DNA from 4 places in the Mesorhizobium shonense genome. Region 4 is predicted to be linked to each of the others. Evidence: riboswitches for the same ligand, from Rfam matches in the RefSeq annotation. Region 4 holds a riboswitch; each other region holds the start of a gene.
What was found. Region 4 has a riboswitch for cobalamin ahead of bluB (5,6-dimethylbenzimidazole synthase). Riboswitches for the same ligand answer to the same signal wherever they lie in the genome.
Positions count from the first base shown of each region.

Region 1: another riboswitch for cobalamin. It lies ahead of ABID26_RS14875 (DUF1636 family protein); the one in region 4 lies ahead of bluB (5,6-dimethylbenzimidazole synthase).
Region 2: another riboswitch for cobalamin. It lies ahead of ABID26_RS32795 (ABC transporter ATP-binding protein); the one in region 4 lies ahead of bluB (5,6-dimethylbenzimidazole synthase).
Region 3: another riboswitch for cobalamin. It lies ahead of ABID26_RS22455 (CbtB domain-containing protein); the one in region 4 lies ahead of bluB (5,6-dimethylbenzimidazole synthase).

Region 1 is NZ_JBEPLM010000005.1:26,518-31,902, forward strand. Features, by position in the region: gene ABID26_RS14870 (winged helix-turn-helix domain-containing protein) at 201-1,421, shown strand; cobalamin riboswitch at 1,429-1,632, shown strand; gene ABID26_RS14875 (DUF1636 family protein) at 1,673-2,104, shown strand; gene cobW (cobalamin biosynthesis protein CobW) at 2,101-3,138, shown strand; gene ABID26_RS14885 (cobaltochelatase subunit CobN) at 3,170-5,385, shown strand, end outside.
Region 2 is NZ_JBEPLM010000021.1:38,891-44,275, forward strand. Features, by position in the region: gene ABID26_RS32780 (phosphatidate cytidylyltransferase) at 1-228, shown strand, start outside; gene ABID26_RS32785 (FecCD family ABC transporter permease) at 236-1,222, opposite strand; gene ABID26_RS32790 (ABC transporter substrate-binding protein) at 1,451-2,398, opposite strand; gene ABID26_RS32795 (ABC transporter ATP-binding protein) at 2,448-3,236, opposite strand; cobalamin riboswitch at 3,416-3,621, opposite strand; gene ABID26_RS32800 (efflux RND transporter periplasmic adaptor subunit) at 3,952-5,109, shown strand; gene ABID26_RS32805 (FAD-dependent monooxygenase) at 5,106-5,385, shown strand, end outside.
Region 3 is NZ_JBEPLM010000009.1:94,346-99,730, forward strand. Features, by position in the region: gene ABID26_RS22440 (adenylate cyclase) at 218-514, shown strand; gene ABID26_RS22445 (hypothetical protein) at 552-1,178, opposite strand; gene ABID26_RS22450 (CbtA family protein) at 1,185-1,925, opposite strand; gene ABID26_RS22455 (CbtB domain-containing protein) at 2,029-2,238, opposite strand; adenosylcobalamin (AdoCbl) riboswitch at 2,282-2,363, opposite strand; gene ABID26_RS22460 (histidine phosphatase family protein) at 2,469-3,056, shown strand; gene copD (copper homeostasis membrane protein CopD) at 3,061-3,945, opposite strand; gene copC (copper homeostasis periplasmic binding protein CopC) at 4,033-4,401, opposite strand; gene ABID26_RS22475 (hypothetical protein) at 4,528-4,896, opposite strand.
Region 4 is NZ_JBEPLM010000001.1:729,900-735,284, reverse strand. Features, by position in the region: gene ribB (3,4-dihydroxy-2-butanone-4-phosphate synthase) at 1-226, shown strand, start outside; gene ABID26_RS03765 (MFS transporter) at 577-1,797, opposite strand; gene ABID26_RS03760 (TetR/AcrR family transcriptional regulator) at 1,919-2,509, shown strand; gene ABID26_RS03755 (hypothetical protein) at 2,640-3,620, shown strand; gene bluB (5,6-dimethylbenzimidazole synthase) at 3,652-4,389, opposite strand; cobalamin riboswitch at 4,433-4,611, opposite strand; gene ABID26_RS03745 (histone deacetylase family protein) at 4,726-5,385, shown strand, end outside.

The DNA.
Region 1 (5,385 bases), on a different contig from region 4:
CGGCGAAGCAAGTCAAACCTTGTTCAAAATCCGGCCCTGGACGCCATATCGGAAGAAACTGGTCCGATCCGCTCCTGTTTGATTTCCTTCACTTTTTACTCCACTTTTCTCTCCTGACATATCTCCCGCCATTTGCCTGCTAGCATGGCTGGAATCACCGGCTGGAAATCAGGTAAACGGATCGAGGCAAAGGCTCCTTGATGAAGGAAAAAATCTCGCTTCGCATGGCCAGGCGCATCGCGCTCGGTGCGCAGGGTTTCACGGACCCCCGCCCCGGCGGCGAGCCCAACCGCCGGCACCTCGCCCGCGTGCTCTTCCGAACCGGGCTGCTGCAGATCGATTCCGTCAGCGCGGTGGTGCGCGCCCACTACATGCCGCTTTATTCGCGTCTCGGCCCCTACCCGCTTGCGCTGCTCGACAACGCCGCGGTCACCCGCAAACGCGCCGTCTTTGAATATTGGGCGCACGAGGCGTCCTTCTTGCCGGTCGAGACCTACCCGCTGATGCGCTGGCGCATGCAGCGCGCCGAACGCGGCGAGGAAATGTATCTCGGCCTCGCCAAATGGGGCCGTGAACGCAAGGAGATGATCGACGAGATATACGGCCAGGTCGCCGAACGCGGGCCGATCGCCGCTTCCGACATCGAAGGCCACAAGGGCAATGGCGGCTGGTGGGGCTGGAGCGAGGCCAAGCACGCCTTCGAATGGCTGTTCTGGGCCGGGCGCATCACCACCGCCTACCGGCGCGGCTTCGAACGCTACTACGACCTGCCGGCGCGTGTTCTGCCGCAGGCTATCCTGGACCTGCCTGTACCTTCGGTCGAGGACTCGCATCGCGAATTGCTGCGCATTTCCGCCCGCGCCCACGGCATCGCCACTTATGGCGACCTGCGCGATTATTTTCGCCTGGCGCCGGGCGACACGAAGGATCGCATCGAAGAGCTTGTTGAAATGGGCGAATTGCTGCCGGTTAAGGTCGAGAGCTGGGATAAGGCCGCTTATCTGCACAAGGACGCCCGCATTCCGCGCCGGATCGAGGCGCGCGCCCTGCTAGCGCCGTTCGATCCCGTGGTCTTCGAGCGCACTCGCACCGAAAAGCTCTTCGGCTTCCGTTACCGCATCGAGATCTACACGCCGGCCGAAAAGCGCCAATACGGCTACTATGTGCTGCCCTTCCTGCTCGGCGACCGGATCGTCGCTCGCGTCGACCTGAGGGCCGATCGCCCAGCAAGCATCTTGCGCGTCCACGCAGCCTATGCCGAGGCCGACGCCCCGTCCGAAACGGTCGCGCAGCTCTTCGAGGAATTGAAGCAGATGCAGGCGTGGCTCGGACTGGAGGCTATCGAAGTGACGCCGGCCGGCGACCTCGGGCCGGCGCTGGCCGACATCTCGGCGTCGCACCCTGCGTTGACAGGCGCATAGCCGTAAGCCTAAATCCGAGCCAGACGGTCTTCTCCCGGCAAAGGGAGGAGCTGAGAGGGAATGCGGTGCGGGATAATTTCCCAAATCCGCGGCTGTCCCCGCAACTGTAAGCGACGAGCCTCAGCCGAAAACCACTGGGATGTTCCCGGGAAGGCGGCATTCAAGGCGATGACCCGCGAGCCAGGAGACCTGCCGTCTGAGACTTTAAGTATCCGAATGCCTGGCGGGTTTTCCGGGCAAGGAGCCTGGTTTTGGATCGTAACGGCAGTTTCCCGGCAAACATCGCGGACATTTCGTCCGAGCCCGACGCGTTGGCGGACGTGACGGTCATCGTCTGCTCGTCCTGCCGCGACGAAACCGGTTCGGATGCCAACCCGCGCGCCGGCGCCCTGCTTGCTGAAGACACGCGCCGCGCCGCATCGGGCGAAAACATCCGCATCCGTACCGTCGAATGCCTTGGCAATTGCAAGCGCCGCTTGAGCGCGGCGCTTCTGCGCGACGGCTGCTGGAGCTACGTCTTCGGCGATCTGGATGCGACCAGCGGCGCCGACCTCGTCGCCGGCGCAAAGCTCTTTGCAACTTCCACTGACGGCCTCATCCCCTGGCGCGGCCGGCCCGATTCCCTCAAGCGCGGCCTGGTTGCCCGCATCCCTCCCCTCGACCTCCTGAAGGACCGATCATGAACGCCTCCGTTTCTCGTGTTCCCTGCACCGTCGTCACCGGCTTTCTCGGCGCCGGGAAGACGACGCTGATCCGCAACCTGCTCGAAAACGCCAAGGGCAAGCGGCTGGCGATCATCGTCAACGAGTTCGGCGATGTCGGCATCGACGGCGAGATCCTGAAAGGCTGCGGCATCGACACCTGCCCGGAGGAAAACATCGTCGAGCTCGCCAATGGCTGCATCTGCTGCACCGTCGCCGACGACTTCGTGCCGGCGCTCGACCAGATCCTGTCGCGCACGCCGAAGGTCGACCACATCCTGATCGAGACCTCCGGCCTCGCTTTGCCGAAGCCGCTCGTCCAAGCCTTCCAGTGGCCGACGGTGAAGAGCCGCGTAACGGTCGACGGCGTCATCGCCGTGGTCGATGGCCCGGCTTTGGCCGATGGCCGCGTCGCTTCCGACATGGATGCGCTGCAGGCGCAGCGCGCCGCGGACGATTCGCTCGACCACGACGATCCGGTCGAGGAGGTGTTCGAGGACCAGATCGCCTGTGCCGACCTGATCATCCTGTCGAAGAGCGACCTGATGGATGCGGCCGGCTCGGCCCGCGCCAATGCCGTGATCGGCGAGCATGTGGCGCGCGCCGTGAAAGTCGTGCCGACCGCGCAGGGCAAGGTCGATGCGTCGGTGCTGCTCGGCCTCGGCCTCGCCGTCGAGGACGACATCGAGAACCGCAAGACCCACCACGACGACGAGCTCGACCATGAGCACGACGATTTTGACTCCTTCGTCATCGATATCCCGTCGATCGCCAATCCGGATGAGCTGGCCAAGCGCGTCGCTCTCGCTGCCGAGCATGAAAACGTGCTGCGCGTCAAAGGCTTCGTCGAGGTCGGCGGCAAGCCGATGCGGCTCTTGCTCCAGGCCGTCGGCCCGCGCGTCAATCATTATTATGACCGATCCTGGACGGCGGAGGACGACCGCCGCTCGCGGTTGGTCGTCATCGGCCTCAAAGGGCTGAATCGCCCGGCGATCGAGCGTATCCTCGCCGGCTGAGGCAACACGAAAAGCCCAAACACGAAAAGCAATGCATATCCTCACCACGACATCCGCCTCGCTCGACGATCTCGCCGAGCCGATCGACCTCAGGCAGACGCCTGCGGATGTCGTGGCCCTGTCCTTCACCGACAGCGATCTTTCGGGACTGGCTACCGCCTGGAAAGCCGACACAGAGCGGCTGCCATCGATGCGGCTCGCCGCACTTCGCGACCTTCGCCACCCGATGTCGGTCGACCTCTGGGTCGATAGCGTCGCGCGCCATGCCAAAGTAATCCTCGTCCGCATCCTCGGCGGCTATGACTGGTGGCGCTATGGCTGCGACCAGCTCGTGGCGGTCGCGCGCGAGCGCGGCATCAAGCTGGCGCTGCTGCCGGGCGAAAGCCATGACGAGGACCAGCGCCTGATCGAAGGCTCGACCCTGCCGCGCACCGAGCTCGACGCCCTGCTCGGCTATTTCCGCGAGGGCGGCCCGGCCAATATGAGCGCGCTGGTGAAAAGGTTGGCGAGGCTTGCGGGGTCGGACGCGGCGGTTGCTGAGCCTGTGGGCGTGCCGAAGGTGGGTTATTATCAACCTAGAATTGGAGTCGTAGAGAAGCCTGGACTTTCAAAGGTCGGCGATCCTTCACACCCCCCTCTGTCCTGCCGGACATCTCCCCCGCAAGGGGGGAGATCAGCTATCACCAACCCCGGCGCCAATTCTTCCACGTCAGCAGCAGAGCCATCTGCAACATCTCCGATTGGCGAAATCGTCGGCGACAGCTCAATCTCCCCCCTTGCGGGGGAGATGTCCGGCAGGACAGAGGGGGGTGTGACGGGACTCGACGCCGACAATTTCGCCGCGCCCGTCATCCCTATCCTCTTCTACCGATCGATGCTGCTGGCAGCCGACGTGGCACCGATCGACGCGTTGGCCGAGGCGCTGCACTTGCAAGGCATTACGCCGGTGCCGATCTTCGTCTCCAGCCTCAAGGATCCGGCGTCTCTGACGTTCGTCGAAAACGCCATTGCTTCTCTGAACCCATCAGCCATCGCCACCGCCACCGCCTTTGCCTCCGGCGCAGAACCAGGCGCCGAGACGCTCTTTGACCGCGCCGGCGTACCCGTCTTCCAGGTCATCGTCGCGACGACGCGGCGCGAGGTCTGGGAAAAAAACCAGCGCGGCCTGGCGCCCGCCGATCTCGCCATGCATGTCGTGCTGCCGGAGCTCGACGGCCGCATCCTGGCCGGCGCGATTTCCTTCAAGGGCGAGGTCGAAACCGATCCGGCGCTGGCCTTCCGCGCCTTCGCCAACCGGCCAGAGCCCGACCGCGTCGCGCAGGTCGCCGCCCGCATCGCGGCGTTCGTTCGCCTGCAACAGACCGAGCGCGCTAAGCGCAAGCTGGCGATCCTGATCCCGGATTACCCGAGCGCGCCCGGCCGTACCGGCTACGCCGTCGGGCTTGATGTTCCGTCGAGCGTGCTCGCCATGCTGCACGACCTGAAGGAACAGGGCTATGCGGTTGAGAGGATTCCGCAATCGGCACGGGGGCTGCTGGATGCACTGGAGATGGGTGGGCATGGTCTGAGCCTTAACGACTATCGGCGCCTGTCGATGGAGCTGCCGGAAGGCGCGCGCGATGCGGTTGAGGCTGCGTGGGGTAAGGCCGGGAGCGAGATAGGGTTGCGCGAGGCACCCCCCTCTGTCCTGCCGGACATCTCCCCCTCAAGGGGGGAGATTGCCCCGTCACCACCGCTTTCGCCAATCGCCAGCGTTGTAGGTGGAGCGCCGTCGCCCGAACTGCCAATCTCCCCCCTAGAGGGGGAGATGTCCGGCAGGACAGAGGGGGGCGTGACAGAACGCCAGCATTCGCAAGTGGCGGGCGAAGGACTCTTCCCCTTCCGCGCCGCCACCTTCGGCAACATCACAGTGGCGCTGGCCCCCGATCGCGGCCGCTCGGCCGACCGCCGCGCCGACTACCACGATCCGACGCTGCCGCCGCGCCACGAACTCATCGCCTTCGGCCTCTGGCTGCAGAAATCCCTCGGCGTGCACGCCATTATCCATGTCGGTGCGCACGGCACGCTGGAATGGCTGCCGGGCAAGACGGTCGCCCTCTCGGATAACTGCTTCCCCGAGATCGTCACCGGCTCGCTGCCGGTCGTCTATCCCTTCATCGTCTCCAATCCCGGCGAGGCGGCGCAGGCCAAGCGCCGTATTGCGGCCGTGACACTCGGTCATCTGCCGCCGCCGCTGACCGGTGCCGG
Region 2 (5,385 bases), on a different contig from region 4:
TCCTTCATCACGCCCTTCTCGCCTTTGCAGGCCTCGGCGGTGGCCTTCGTCGCCTGCGCGATGGGGTTCCTCGGCGGGCTCGTCGCCTCGGCGATCAAGCGCGACCAGGGCGTCAAGGACTGGGGCCATCTGATCGAAGGCCATGGCGGCATGCTCGACCGCACCGACAGCCTGGTCTTCGCCGCGCCGATCTTCTTCCACATCGTGCGCTATTTCTGGACGGTCTGACCGCCGGCTAAATGCGCTTGCGCATCAGCAATGTGACAACGAAGAAGGCGCCGAGCGAGCTGGTGATGATGCCGATCGGCAATTCCTGCGGCGGCAGCAGCGTGCGGGCGAGCAGATCGCTGGCCAACAAAAGGATCGCGCCGAACAGCGCGCAGATCGCTATCAGGGGCCGGTGCAGCGGACCCGCCAGCGGCCGGCCGAGATGCGGGATCATCAGGCCGACGAAGCCGATGACACCGGCGACCGCGACGAGAATCGCGGTGGCCAGAGCGGCGATGAGGAATGTCGCGCGGCGCATGCGCGCCACCGGCACGCCGAGGCTCTCGGCAGCGCTTTCGCCGGCGAGGAAGGCATCGAAACGGCGGTGGTTCCACAGGCCGTAGGCGAGGATGATGCCGGCGCCCAGCGCCGCCAGGCCGATATTGTCCCAGCGGGCGAGACCGAGCCCGCCCATGGTCCAGAACAGCACCGAGTGGGCGGCGCGCTGGTCGCCGGCGAAGACGAGGTAGTTGGTTAAAGCGGTGAACATGAAGGAGACAGCGAGCCCGGCAAGGATCAGCCGCTCGGGCCCCTGTCCCCTCACCCGGGAGACCAGCAGAAGCACAATTGCCGCCGCCAATATGCCGCCGGTGAAGGCCGCCACCGGCAAGGTCCAGATGCCGAAGGAGTCGCCGAAGACGGTGATGACCGAGACGGCGCCGGCGGCGGCGCCCGAGGAAAGGCCGAACAGGAACGGGTCGGCAAGATCGTTGCGGGTGACGGTCTGCAGCAGCGCGCCGACGACGCCGAGGCCGGCGCCGACGGCGATCGCCAGCAGCGTCCGCGGCAGCCTGAGGTCGACGACGATGCTGCCGACGGGTCCGGGCACGGCCTGACCACCCAGTCCAGCCGCACGCGCCAGCGCGCCGACGACCTCGCGCGGCGGTATCAGCGTCGAGCCATAGGCGATCGAAAGCAGCATGAGCGCTGCGAGTAGCAGCGCGCCCAGCGTCATCGACAGGACGAATGGCTTATGGCGCGAGCTCACGTCTTCAGGCCTGTCATCGGCCCGCCAGCGTTCGAGATTAGCCGAGATCTCCGCGAATTCGTCATCCACGGGCGAAGCAGGAGCGCAGCTCCGTCGCGGAGACCCGAGGATGACGAAGTGATGGGCGTTTTCGCCATTCTCCAAAGCAGGCTATCCATCAATGGAAACACTCCCGGCTCAACCGTGCTCCAGAGCTCAAAACGCGTCCGGATGTATGGCCCTGGCGATCTTGCCGATCGCCTCGATGTTGGCGGGTCCGGGCGTCAGCTCGGCATAGCGCAAGGCCACGAAGCGCTCGTTCTTCACCGCGTCGGTCTCCTTCATCGCCGGATGGACTTTAAGGAAATCGAGCAGTTTTCGGTAACCGCCGCCATCCTGGTAATCGAGCAGGATGAGGAACTGCGGATTGCGCGACGCCACCGTCTCCCAGTCGGTGTTGCCCCAGCTCGTCTCCATGTCGGCCATGATGTTTTCCCCGCCCGCGGCGGCGATCATGGCGTTGGGGATGGCGAACTTGCCGGCGGTGAAGGGTTTGTCCTCGCCTGAATCATAGAGAAACACCCTTGTGCCCTTGTGGTCGCCCACCTTGGCCGTGATGCCGGCGAGCTCAGCCCTCCAGCCGGCGACCAGTTTCTCGGCCTCGGCCTCCTTGCCGAAGATCTTGCCCAGCTTCTCGACGTCGCCATAGAGCAGGTCCATCGAGGCGGCGGGCCGGTTCTTGTCGAGATGGACGCAGCTTTCGGTCAGCACCAGCGTCTTGATGTCGTGCGGGGCAAGCGTGTCGGGCGTGACATCGCCGCCCGGCTTCATGCCGTAATACCAGCCAGCGAAGAAGAAATCGGGCTGCACGGCGACGAGGTTTTCCAGCGTCGGATATTTCGGCGCCAGCTCCGGGATAGAGCCCTGCTCGGTCTTGAATTCGGGGCCGACCTTGTACCAGCCGGTGATGCCGGTGAGCCCGACGATCGACGGCTGCAGCTTCAGCGCGAAAGCCATCTCGGCCATGTTGAGGTCCTGGATGACGGCGCGCTTCGGCGGCGCGTCGAAGGTGAGCGGCTTGCCACAGCTGTCGACGGTAACCGGGAAGGCGAAGGCGGCTGAGGCGACAAGCGAGAGGGCAAGCGACAAAGCGAGGCGTTTCACGGGATGGTGCTCCTGTTTGCTTGGGTTGTTCGGGTTGGGTTGGGCAGGCTCAGGATGGCGAGGAAGCACGCATGGGAAGCTCGAAGACGGTGAGCTCGCGATCCTCGGTCGGGTGCCGGAGGCGCAGCACATCGATGCCGAACACCTCGCGAATGAGCGGTTGCGCCAGCGCCTCACGCGGCGCCGCCAGCACGTGCAGCCGGGCGTTGCTCATCACCGCGACGCTGGTGGCGAAAGGCGCCACCAGCGCGAGATCGTGCAGCACGGCGACGACGGTCATGCCGAGGCCGGCGACAAGGTCGAGCAATTCGCCGCGGGCGCGCGGGTCGAGATGGTTGGTCGGCTCGTCGAGGAACAGAATTTTCGGTTCCTGCGCGATGGCGCGGGCAAGCTGCGCGCGCTGGCGCTCGCCGCCCGAGAGCGAGCCGATGGTGCGTGCGAGCAGCGGCAAGAGCCCAGTTCGGCGCAGCGCCTCGACGACGATGTCGCGGTCGTCGTGCCGGCGCCTGAGGCCGGCATGCGGAACGCGGCCAAGCTCGACATAGTCAATGAGCGCCAGCCGTGGGTCCGGCTGATCAGTCTGGCCGACAACGGCGATGCTGAGCGCCCGCTCGGCGGCGGTTATCCTGTCCAGGCGGCGCCCGGCAAGACGCACCTCGCCGCGGCTCGGCGGCAGCGCGCCGCACAGCATGCGAAGCAGCGTCGTCTTGCCGGCGCCGTTGGGGCCGATGATGGCCAGCCGCCCGCCCGCCGCCATCGACAGGCTGACATTGTCGACCAGCGCGCGGCCATTCGCCGTCACGCCGAGGCCACAGGCTTCGAGAAGCGGCGCGGTCATGGGCGGATGCCCGCCCGGTTGCCCGGATGGTATTTCCGGGCCGCATGTCCGATGGCGTGGTGGATACGATCGATGGAGCCGTCCAGCATTCCGTCACTTTCCAAAATGGCGACGGAAGGATGCTGGACGAGCCGGCCGACAAGACCGGTGCCCGCGTCTCCTCCCGGCACACCCCGTCCGGTCAACTCGTGTCGATGGCAGGTCTCCTGGCTCGCGGGTCGTTGCGCCATCCGCCTTCCCAGCCTTGCCGGCCAGTGGCGTTTCGGATGGAGCTCGCCGCTCACAGTTGCGGGGGCAGCCACGGGCTCGACCCGACCAGGGTCTCACCGTGTTCCCTTTTCACCCCTCGTCTTGCGGCTCGGGGACCATGACGCCGCCATCGTAGGTTGTTCGCGCGCGAGTCGCAACGGGCTGCTGCGAGAGGTCGCTGTCCCATGAATCGTCCGAACGATCTGTCTGAAGGATGCATTCCTGGTTCGCCATTTTGATATGTAATAACATTACATACGTTTGGCATGCCGATGTCAATCCCTCCGGCGTCGCCTCACCCAAACATCGGAAAATTTTCAGAAACCGTTCGGGATTTCTCGTGCCCGAAACAGCAAGAAGATCGGGCTGGCGAAAGACAGGCCGCAACGCCCGATCCCTCCCAGCCAACACAGTTCCCGGTCGCCGCATCCTCCCGCGCGACCGAAATCTTGGTCATGGAGACAACATGATTGCCGCACTTTTTAAAGCCAGCCTTTCGGGGCATAACAAGCCGCTGAGGCGCCGCCTTGTCGCCGGCTCGATCGCAGCTCTTGCCTGCGGCGCAGCCGTGGTCTGGCACGACGCCAGAAGTGAGGCCTCGAACGCAGAACCCGCCGCGCCGGAGACCAAGCTCGTCAAGGCCATCGCGGTTGCCCCGACGCGCAACGCCGACACCCGCATCGCCATCGGCGAGATAAGGCCAAGGCTCGAAAGCGACCTCGGCTTCCGCGTGTCCGGCAAGCTGGTCGAGCGGATCGCCGAGATCGGCTCCAAGGTGAAGAAGGGCGAGGTGCTCGCCCGCATCGACGACCAGGACTATCGCAACCGGCTCGCCAGCGCCGAGGCCGACGTGGCGGCCGCGCAGGCCGTGCTGGTGGAGGCGCGCGCCGCGGAGGCCCGCATCGGCGCGCTGCTCGCCAAGGGTTTCACGACACGCGCCAACTACGACGCCACGCTGAAGAACCTGCGCTCGGCGCAGGCCAAGCTCAAATCGGCGAACATCGCCTTCGAGATGGCCAAGGACCAGCTGAGCTATACCGAGCTGCGTGCGGAATTCGACGGCATCGTCACCGCCACCGGCGCCGAAGCCGGCCAGTCCGTCAATGTCGGGCAGATGGTGGTTCGCGTTGCCGATCCGGAGAGCCGCGACGCGGTGTTCTCGATTGCGGAAGCCGCCTTCGCCAACGCGCCTGGTACCAGGCGGCCGCCGCAGGTCACGGTCTCGCTGCTCAGCAATCCGGCGATCACGGCGCTCGGCACCATTCGCGAGATTGCACCGATGGCCGACGCCGCGACGCGCACCTTCCAGGTGAAGGTCTCGCTCGAAAATGCGCCGGACGAAATGCGCTTTGGCGCGAGCGTCGCCGGTCGCGCCGAGATGGCCAGCGCGCCGGTGACGGTGCTGCCGGGCAGCGCGCTGTTCGACCAGAACGGCAAGCCGGCCGTCTGGGTGGTCACATCGTCATCGGCCGTCGAACTGAGGCCCGTCTCCGTCGCCCGCTACGAGACCGACCGCGTCGTCGTCAGTGACGGGCTTGCCCAGGGCGACCTCGTCGTCACCGCCGGCGTCAACCGGCTGCGGGAACACGAAAAAGTTCGTATCGTTGAAGGAGAAGGAAAATGACCGTGTCCAAGACAAAGGTCCTGATTGCCGGCGCCGGTCCGACCGGGCTGACGCTCGCGCTCTGGCTGACCAGGCTCGGCGTCCCGGTGCGCATCTTCGACAAGGCCGCCGCTCCCGGCGAGACCTCGCGGGCGCTTGCCGTCCAGGCGCGCACGCTGGAGTTCCACCGCCAGATCGGCATCGTCGACCACGTGCTTGCGGAGGGCGTTCGCATCGAGCGGCTCACCGTGCACACGCCGGCCGGCATAGCGGCGCGGCTGCCGCTCTCCGATTTCG
Region 3 (5,385 bases), on a different contig from region 4:
CGAAAAATCGCGGGCTGCTATCGGGGGGTCTGTGCATAGCGAAACCCACTATCGAGCAAGCGATCTTCCACTTTTAGCCCACCTCTCAAGCGGGCTGGCATATCACGAGTTCGCGAGGCTCGGGACGAGTGGCGATCCCAAAAGCGTTTATCCCTTACCGCCGGGCGCTCCCAAGACCCTGAGCGCCCCAAATCGAAAACGCTTTGGAGAATAAACCATGAAACATCTCCTCACGCCTATAGTGGCCGCCTTGTTCATAGCCTCCACTGGCGCGGCTTTCGCTGGTAATGTCCACACCGTGACCGGAACGACCGGTCAGCCCAACCAAACGATCGGTACCGCAGAGACCGGAGGTGCTACCCCCGGTAACGCCAGCACTGCTCCTGGCTCAGCGTTCAATCCTGATGGGGTTGCCGATGGAAAGTACGCAGGTACCCAGCCGCAGAACTCCAATAATCCCAAGAGCGTATCTCAGTACGACGTAGCGGGCTTCCAGCAATCCCATAACCACTGAGGCACGTGAATCATGGCCTTGAAGACCCGGCGAGCCGCTATGCGGCGACTGACCTGTTTCGTGGTGCGTGCGAGCCGAAGATCGACCAGGCAGCGGCGAAGAGCGCCGCCGCTGCCAGCGCAAGCACGGCAAGGCTGGGCAGGTGGAAGAAAACGCCCCGCCATTGCGGTTCGACGATCTCGCCGGTGCTGAAGCCCTCGGCGCTGAACTGGCACAGGATCCAGGAGGCGCCGCTGCGCACCATGTCGGCGTCGATGTCGGAAATCAGCGACTTGGCCTCGTTCTGGGCCGAGGGCATCTTCGCCATGTAGGCCAGCAGCGCCTTGGTGGTCGCCAGATACGCATGGCTGCATTCATTGAATGGGCTCTGCTCGTCAGCCAGGCTTCCCGGCATCAGGCCCCAGAGGCAGTACGTGTATTGCAGGGTGTCGTGATTGTAGAGCCGCCGGAAGGCGGGGTCGGTCTCGGTCTGCCGGAGGGCTAGATCGAGGATGGCGCCGCGATAGCGGGCGATCACCGCCATCTGGCCGTGGGTAAGGCTGGGAATCTGGATGCCAGGCGGCGGCGGCGTCGAGCGCGAGCCATGCGCTTCGGCCTCCGTCGCCGCGAGCAGGAACAACAGCGCGATGGCCGACCAGGCGAAAAACCGAGCTGGCCAGCGCATCGCGGATCAGGCGTAGCGGCGGGCGAGGCCGCTTTGGTCGCGGGCCGCGAGGTCTCGCTCGACGACCGCGCCGAAGGCAAGCCCCATGACGGTCCACATCACGAGCTGGATACCCAACGAAGCGACGCGGAACTGCCACAGCACCACCGCCGAGAATTGCTCCGGCACCTCGTTGATGTCGGGGAGCGCCGCCTTCACCAGCGCAAAGACGACGAGGAAGGCAAGGCCGGCAACGATCGTCGCATTCCAGGCGCCGAGCCTATTCCACAGCCGTTGCGCGAGGCCCACCGCGGCCACCATCGCCGCCAGGGAAACCACGATCATGATGAAGAACAGTTCGGTGCGGTAGGCGATGGTTTCGGGATTGCCGACCGAGGGCGGGTTCGCAGGATACTTCAGCCCCGGAACCACGATCACGGCGAGGAAGCCGAGCAGTGCCAGCAACGCGGAGGTGCCGCGCGGGCCGAGCGAGCCCAGCCTGCCATAAGCGAAGGAGACGACGAGCGAGAACAGCCCGCCGAGCGCAGCGCCATAGATCAGCACGCCGGTTGCGAGACCGATGCCGGCCTGCGTGGCCCGGCTGACGATCTCCGGCTCCGGCGCCTCTTCGGCGGCCTGCGCCTGCTGTTCCTCGAAGGCGATCGCCTTGTCGACCTGCGGCTCGCCATAAACACGTGCGAAGGCAAACGCCAAAATCCCCGCGACCAGCCCGACCAGCATGCCGCGCAGCAAAAGTTTTCCGACCATGTCAATCTTCCCTTCAAGCAATTCCAGGAAAAGTGCGTAGCGGTTTTCCGTCTGGAATTGCGTTATCCCAAACCCGGGGCGGTTCAGCGATTGCTGAACCGGTCTAGTGGCAGGGGAAGCCGAGCAGGTGGCGGCCGTCATGCACGAATTCGTGCACATACATGCCTCGGATCAGCGATGTCGCGCCTTCTTCCGCCCCGACAAAATAGATCGCCAGCATGAGCAGCAGGCCGCCGAAGATGGCCCATGGCAGAAGCTCACGGACCGGAATCGGAACCGGGCCATAGCCGGGTGCAAAAGTGGTGTCGGACATTTTCCTCTCCTGGGATACTGCGTCCCGTTGATCGAACTAATGCTACGGAAGAAGGCCTGACTTTCGGCTGGTGCCGATCACAGTGGCGCGACCGTGCCGGATTTACACCGGCTTCCAATCCCGTATCGTCGCCGACACTATTCAGCGCTTCGTTCGCCGTCAATGTATCGTCAATAAGCGACGTGAGATCGTGACACGCAATTTGGACCGGGCCACAGAGGCGGTTTTGGATGATCGTACGCCTGACGATGATCGCAAGCGGGGCAACGCTTGCCGCGCGCAAGGGGCGCTTTCCGCTAGATGAGCCGCTGGAGCCGCAGGCGATTGCCCGCGCGGGCGCGACCGGCCAGGGGTTGCGCCGCGCTGATCGAATCTGGACAAGCCCGGCGCTGCGGGCGCGGCAGACCGCTGAGGCACTGGGCCACCAGGCTTCGATCGAGCCTCTGCTCGCTGACCAGGATTTTGCACATTGGGCAGGCAAGGGTTTCGAGGAACTGCAGGTCGAAGATCCGGAAGGCTTTGCAACCTGGTTTTCCGATCCAGACGCGGCACCCCACGGCGGCGAATCGCTGGCCGATGTCGCCCGGCGCGGCTCGGCTCTGATGGAGCGCCTGCTTGCCGAGCGCGGCCACACCATTGTGGTCACCCACCCTGGGGTCATCCGCGCGGCGATCGTGCATGTACTCGGTGCCCCGCTGACTTCGTTCAGCAAGATCGATGTCGAGCCGCTTTGCCTCACCGATTTTCGTAGTGATGGCACTCGATGGGTGTTGCGCGCTCATGGTTCGCTGCCGAAAGGGCAGCGCGGTGTCGACTAACTCTTTAGGAGTTCGGGTCTAGCATGCCGAAAATCGAAACGAGTAGGATCGCGGTGAGCGCGAGCACGATCTCGATGGCGGTGCCAATTCGGATCGCGTGGAGCGCCGACTCGCTCGCCCGACCGATACGCGGCACGAACCAGTAGCGGTTGGCTGTCGCCATCGCAATCATGGCCAGGACAACGGCAATCTTCGCCGACAGCAACAGGCGATAGGGCGACGACAACCCGAACGGCCAGCCGACTATGAAGACGCTATTCGCAATTCCAGACAGGATGGCCAAGGTTGCGACGACATGGCCTGCGTTCGAGAAGCGGCGCAGCGCTGTCGCGGCATCGGCATCAAAAGGCATCTTGCCGACCCCCGCCAGGATGAGCAGCAACGGCAACAGCGCACCGACCCAGGCACCTGCCGACAGGACGTGCAGGGCGTCGTTCAGCGGATGTACGATGCCCTGCCAGCCGTCGTTCATCATTGCATGGCCGCTGAGCGCAAGGCCGGCGAGGCCAAGTCCGGATGCGATCGCGGTCGCCGCCAGCCTGAGGCGCGATGCGAGCATTTGTGCCGCGACGAGCAGGACGCCGGCCAGAGCCTGAGCCAACCACGCCGTGCCGATATTGGTCGAGGCAAGAACGTCCCATAGCATCGGGCCGTTCACGGCATCGGGCCAGCCGTCGCCGATCATCGACGTTTGCGTTGGCAGGGCGACAATCGTCGACACAAAGGCAAGAACCACGGCAATCAGGCGAAGGGCGGTCAGCCTGGCCGCGATCCGCTCGGCGAGAGCGCTCGGCACCAGCGCCAGCAGATAGACAGAGGCGCCCCATAGCGCCATCAGCGCGGCATCGTGCACGAAGCGGCAAGCCACAAGCAGGTTGTCCGGCGTCATCCGTCCACCGGCGGGTGCGTGAAAAGGACTTTGCTCATCCGACTGAACGGGGACGGGAGCGCGGAGCGCGCCCCCGCCTTTCCGATCTTAGGGTTTCACTGTGAATTTGTATTCGCCATGGGTCTTGTGGCCGTCCTGCGACAGGGCGTGCCATTCAACCTTGTAGGGGCCGGCCGCAAGGCCCTTAGGCAACGAGACCATGAAGGTCTTGTCGCCATCCATCAGCATGGCGTCATCAGTCTTGACTTCCTGTTTGTCGGGTCCGGTGACCTTCACGCCGGTGAACTTCAGATTGAGTTCCTCGCTGAACTTGAGGTCGAGTTCGGTCGGTGCCTCCTTGACCGTGCCGCCGATCGGTGGCTGTGCCGCCTCGAGCTTGGCATGGGCATAGGCAGAGCCCGAAAGCGTTACCGAAGTGAGGAGCGTAAAAGCAGCTGCAAGCAAGATGTTGCGCATGGATATGTTTCCTTGATGTAGGGCGACCTGGTCGACCCGAAGCTAGACAATGATTGAAGCTCTTGGGAAGGCAGCCTTCAAGTCTCCATCCGCCCCGGGGCGGAACGGCGAAGAGATTGCCATTGTTCAGGCCGGAGGGCCGCGAGAGCTGAGCGGCTGAAGTTCTTGCCGCCGGATCGCGGCTTTCGACGCCGGTTTGCCGTCGGAAGTGATCGCGAACGCCAGCCGCTCCTGCCCGATCTCGCCCGCTTCTGGAAGCACAGCGGCACCGCTATCGCAGCCGAAAAGACAGCAGCCGGAGTCGTAGTCGTCCTTTTGCTGCCCGCCCTTGGAATGGTCGCCAGCATGGGACGTACAGATTATGTTGCCAAAAGCATCGAACTGAGCCGCCGAGGCTTGGAAACCGATCCAGCTTCCGCTCAGAAACGCTTGAACGACAAGAAAAAGCGCGGCGAGCAATGTGACTGGAACAGGCAATCGTTCGGGGAGCATCATCTTCCAGCCAAACCGGAGCGGCTGAGCTATAGCATGCGCGCTCGCGCGTTGGCCATGGGAGCAGCCTTTGACCGGCGGTCGGAGGGGTGATTTCGCCTTCTCCGTCCCATCAGTCGGCGATTTCGGGTTGGGTTCGCGCGCGACGCGGAGCGCTCCATACTCGGAGCGTCGCGGGCGAACGGGCCACATCGTGTCAGGCCAACTCCGAATACTACCCGGAACCGCTTGCCGGGGCAGTCGGTCCCGGTTTCCGCCCTTCGGGCGGCGCTATGCTACCTGCGGCTGCCCATTTAACCGGCCAAGCGGTGCGCGAACTGGCTCCGGCCGCTGCGCTGCCTTCGCTTGTACGCTCATTGTTTGTTTCGAGGGGAAAGGGAGCGCTGCCCCCTCTCCCCAGCAAGGAGAAAATCGGTCTCCCCATCCTTCCTCCGCTTGGGGCCTTCGGCCCGCGCGGCGGCGGACGCCCTGTCCGTGACAGACGAGAGCTTG
Region 4 (5,385 bases):
CTCGGTCGGCGTCGCCCATCAGGAGCGCAAGCGGCCGCAGAGCGGCGACCGCGAGGATCATGAGGAAGCCCGCCGTCGCGAGAACGAGTGGCGCGAGATCGGCCTCGGCGCCCAGATCCTCAAGGACCTCGGCATTTCCTCGATCAACCTGATCGCCTCGCGCGAGCGCCACTATGTCGGCCTCGAAGGGTTTGGCATTCATATCGCCAAGACCGAGATTCTTTAGGCCGTCGAGGGATTGACGCGCCGGAGGTCCTACGGCAGCCCGCCGGCGTTGCTGGCTGACCGAAGCCTCCGCGACGTAGGCGATTGACCGGAGCCTCCGCGACGGCGTCATCCACGGGCGGAGCAAGGAGCGAAGCGACGCGCGAAGACCCGAGGATCCATTCCGTGACTTCGAAGCGTTGCGACGGTTCAGAATTCTGCTCCGCTGCGCTTTACGATCAAGGTAACGGAATGGATCCTCGGGTCTGCGCCCCGCTTCGCGTCGCTCCGCCCGTGGATGACGCCGTCCCGGAGGCCACGGCCAACTTCCGACCTCTGCAATGATCACCGGATGGCTGTACGCTCGTACCGTCACTCAGCGGGCATTACCGCTTCACCCCTGTCCACATCGCAGTCTTCCGTCGCCAGCCGGCATTGGCCGGCGAGCACGGTGGCCAAAGCAATGGCGCCTGCCGCGACCGACACAAAGAACCCGTTCTGCGGTCCAAAAGTGTCGACCACCCAGCCGGCGGCGAAGGAGCCCAGCGCCATGCCGATTCCGATCCCGGTCGTCACCCAGGTGACGCCTTCGGTCAGCATCGCCGCCGGTACATGGCGCTCGATCAGGCCGAAGGCGGTGATGAAGGTCGGCGAGATCGCGACGCCGCTGACGAAGACGGCAAGCGCCAGCGTCGGCACGGTATCGGCAAAGAGCAGCGGCAGCGTGGTGAGCGCGATGACGGCGACCGCGATCGCCAGTTGCCGCTGCAGCGGCGCCTTCAGGTTGAGCGCCCCGACGATGATGCCGAGCACGAAGGACCCCAGCGCATAGACGCCGATGACGAGGCTCGCCGCTTCGGGCTGGCCGAGCTGCTTGGTGATCGCCACCGTAGTCACTTCGGTGGTGGCGAAGGTCGCGCCGACGAAGATCAGGGCAAAGGTGATGATCTGGACCGGCCGCAAGCGGATCGCCGATCCGCCCGCGCCATGCTCCGTCGGACGGACCGGCGGCTCCGTCGAACGCTGCAGCAGGAATGCCGCCGAGCCGAGAGCGAGCAGCAGCGTGCTCACCAGCATGCCGGCTTCCGGAAACAGCGCGGCGCTCAGGCCGACTGAGAGCGACGCGCCGGCGACATAGACCAATTCGTCCGCCGCCGATTCGAAGGCGAAGGCGGTGTTGAGCTCGGGGCGATTGCGGAAAATCTCGGTCCAGCGCGCCCTGACCAGCGCCGGAATGCTGGGCATGGCGGCGGCAAGCAGCGCGGACAGGAACAAGGTCCACACCGGCCAGTGCTGGTTCGCCGCCGCGATCAGGGTCGCGAAGGAAAGCACCGAAACAAGGGTCGTGGGCACGGCAACCCGGCTTTGGCCGAGCCGGTCCACGAGCCGCGAGATCTGCGGCGACAGGAAGGCGTTGACCAGCGCGTAGGTCGCCGAAACGGCGCCGGCCAGCCAGTATTCACCATGCGTCTGCGACAGCATCGCCACGATGCCGATCGGCGCCATGGCGATCGGCAGCCGTGCGATGAAGGCCGCCGCGGCAAAGCCTTTCGTGCCGGGAGCCTGGAAGATTTCCGAATAGGGGTTTCGCATGGTCCTGCTCCTCGACAAGGGAAGGCGCCGCAATTACATACGCAGCGTATGAATGTCAGATAGTTCATACGTCGTGTATGTCAATTGGCATACGTTGCGTATGTGAATAGGGCCAGAAGCAATGCACCGACCCCGCAAGGAGATGATCGCCGAGACGCGCGCCAAGCTGATCGCAGCCGCCCGCCACGCCTTCGGCACGATCGGCTACGCCGAGGCCTCGATGGACGATTTCACTGCCTCGGCTGGCCTGACGCGCGGCGCGCTCTATCATCACTTCGGCGACAAGAAGGGGCTGCTGCAGGCGGTGATCGCCGAGATCGACGGCGAGATGGCTGCGCGGGTGAACGAAGTTGCCGCGCGGGCCCCGACGCGATGGCAGCACTTCGTCGATGAATGCACCACCTATATCGAGATGGCGCTGGAGCCGGAGATCCAGCGCATCATGTTCCGCGACGGCCCGGCGGTGCTGGGCGATCCGGCGCAGTGGCCGAACGCCAACGCCTGCACGGCTTCAATGACCGATCACCTGACCAAGCTGCAGGAAGAGGGCGTCGTCGTTCCCGACCTCGACCCCGAGACCGCGGCGCGGCTGATCAACGGCGCCAGCAGCCAGGCCTCGCAACGCATCGCCAATTCGGACGAGCCGGAAGCGACATCGAAACAGGTGGTGGCGGCGTTCAAGCAACTGCTCGAAGGCTTGAAAAGTAAGTAGCATCCGGCAGGCGGATGAGGGGCAGCAACTTCTTCAATAATTGTCCCCCGCTCAAAATCGCGCCGACATTGACAATGGCAGGGGTGAGCGCATCCTTCCCGGCCATTCTCTGAGGCGGGGAGTCGGGGCCATGTGGGACTTCAGCATCGGCCGGTCGGTGTCCATCATGATGCGGACATGGCCGTTCATCGTCTTTCGTATGATCGTCTATTTCGGCATCACGGTCGCCTACATCATGGCGACCGGCACCGGCGCCAGCGTCGGCTATGGCGTCGGACACATCTCGACCGATCCCGACGGGCCGATGTCGTTTGCCTTATGGGGCGGCGTCGTCGGCTTCGGCGTCGTCTCGATCGCCGTCTACTGGATCCGCGAATACATCCTCTATGTGCTCAAGGCCGGCCACATCGCCGTCATGGTCCATCTGATCGACGGCCACGACGTTCCCGACGGCCAGAACCAGATCGCCTATGCGAAGGAGGTTGTCACCCAGCGTTTTGCCGAGGCCAATATCCTTTTCGTCGTCGACCAACTGGTCAAGGGCGCCATCCGCGCCATCACCGGACTGCTCGGCGGCATCGCCGCCTTCCTGCCCATTCCGGGCTTGAGCGGCCTCGTCAGCTTCATCAACACCGTGATCCGCCTGTCGCTGACCTATGTCGACGAGATCATCCTCGGCTACAACATCCGCATCAATTCCAACTCGCCTTTCGAGACCGCCAGGCAAGGCGTCGTGCTCTACGCGCAGAACGGCAAGCACATGGTCAAGAACGCCGTCTGGCTGGCGGTGATCATGTGGGGTGTGTCCTTCGTCATCTTCCTGCTGATGCTGGCCCCGGCAGCCGCCATTCTCTGGGTGATGCCCGGGCAACTCGCCGGCTGGGCCTTTGTGCTGGCAATCGTCTTTGCCTGGGCCTTCAAGGCGGCCTTCATCGAACCCTTCGCCATCGCTTCGCTGATGCAGGTCTATTTCGACACCATCGAGGGCCAGGTGCCCAATCCGGAGTGGGATCTGCGCCTGGCAGAGGCCTCGTCGAAATTCAGGGAGCTTCGCGACAAGGCCCTCGGCTCCTTCGGCGGCTCGCGCTGGGATGCGCCCCGGGCTGCTTGATCAGCAGCTTGACCTACGAAGGACAGCATGATCACGGCTTCGGCAGCTCTATGCCACGAAGCTTTGCAATCGCCGACTTGAGCGGCGCCTCGCCGGCGCCGCAAAAGGTCTCGCTCATCACCAGCTCGGGCAGCGACAGGCGCCGGCCCCAGCCATGCGCTTCGAGATCCGGCCGCGGCGCGAATTCCGAGACGCGGCCGACGCAGAGATAGGCGATCGGCGTGACATGCTCGGGAATCGACAAAAGCCGCTTCAGCGCTTCTGTCTCGATGATGCTCACCCAGCCGACGCCGACGCCCTCGGCCCGCGCCGCCAGCCAGAAGTTCTGCACCGCGCAGACGGTGCTGTAGAGGTCCATCTCCGGGTTATGCCAGCGCCCGAGCGGCGAATTCTTCGAGCGCTGCCGGTCGCAGGTGACGCAGAGGTTGAGGGCGCTTTCGCAGATGCCCTCCAGCTTCAGCTTGCGGTAGAGCGCCTGCCGTTCCGCCTCGATCGCCGGCAATTCCAGCTCCCGCGCGGCAAGGAACAGGTCGCGCACCTGCCGCCGCCGCTCGGAATCGCGGATGACGATGAAGTTCCATGGCTGCATATAGCCGACCGATGGCGCGTGGTGCGCGGCCGTCAGCAATCGCGCCAGCACGGCATCGTCGAGTTCGTCCGAAACGAAATGGCTGCGCACGTCCCGCCTGGTGAACATCGCCCGGTAGACGGCGTCGCGCGCCAATTGGTCAAAGTCATCGCCGCCGGTGGCGGCCGCTTGTGCCTGCATCGCTTTTCCCCTTGGCGATAAGCAGTCCTCCACCTGACCATGCGGACGACCATGTCTGCCGGGCCGGTCTTCTGGCTTGGGATCGTCCCGCGTCCGGCGCCTTCCCGTCTGAGACAGTGGCTTTGCCGGCGCGGTCCCCCTTACAGCGTTGGGCACGCCACGGAGTTCAACCGTGTTCCCGATTCTCCCGCGTTGCGGGCACCAGGCAGCGGCGCGACCTTATCGCGAAGCTTCGGCCGCGCCAATGCCGTCGGCGACATATCAAGACGCGATTTTCCCCAGCCATTCGGCGCTTAAACATGGCCATCCGGGCTAGGCATGCCTAGATTAGGCGCCATGACCACCCGTCTCTATAGCCATCCGGTATTCCTGGAACACCTGACGCCGCCCGGCCACCCCGAGCGGCCGGACCGTTTGCGCGCCATCGAGCGCGTGCTGGACGACGAGGCTTTTTCGGCGCTCGACCGCGTCAAGGCGCCGGAAGGCGACGAGGCGACCATCCTTTATGCGCATCCGGAAGATTTTATCGCCCGCGTGCGTGCGGCCATCCCAGAGAGCGGCATTGTCTCGATCGATGCCGACACCAGCGCCAGCCCGAAGAGCTGGCAGGCCGCGGTGACCGCGATCGGCGCCGCCAATGCGGCGATAGACGATGTCTTCGAAGGCCGAGCCGCCAATGTCTTCGTTGCCGCCCGCCCGCCCGGCCACCATGCCGAGAAGACGACCGCAATGGGCTTTTGCCTGTTCAACACCGCGGCGATCGCCGCCCGCCATGCGCAGAAGAAGCATCAGGCCGAGCGCGTCGCCATCGTCGACTGGGACGTGCATCACGGCAACGGCACGCAGGACATTTTCTGGGACGATCCGTCGGTCCTCTATTGCTCGACCCACCAGATGCCGCTTTATCCCGGCACCGGCGCCAAGAGCGAAACCGGCGCCGGCAACATCGTCAACGCGCCGCTTGCGCCGAGCACCGGCAGCGAGACGTTTCGCGAC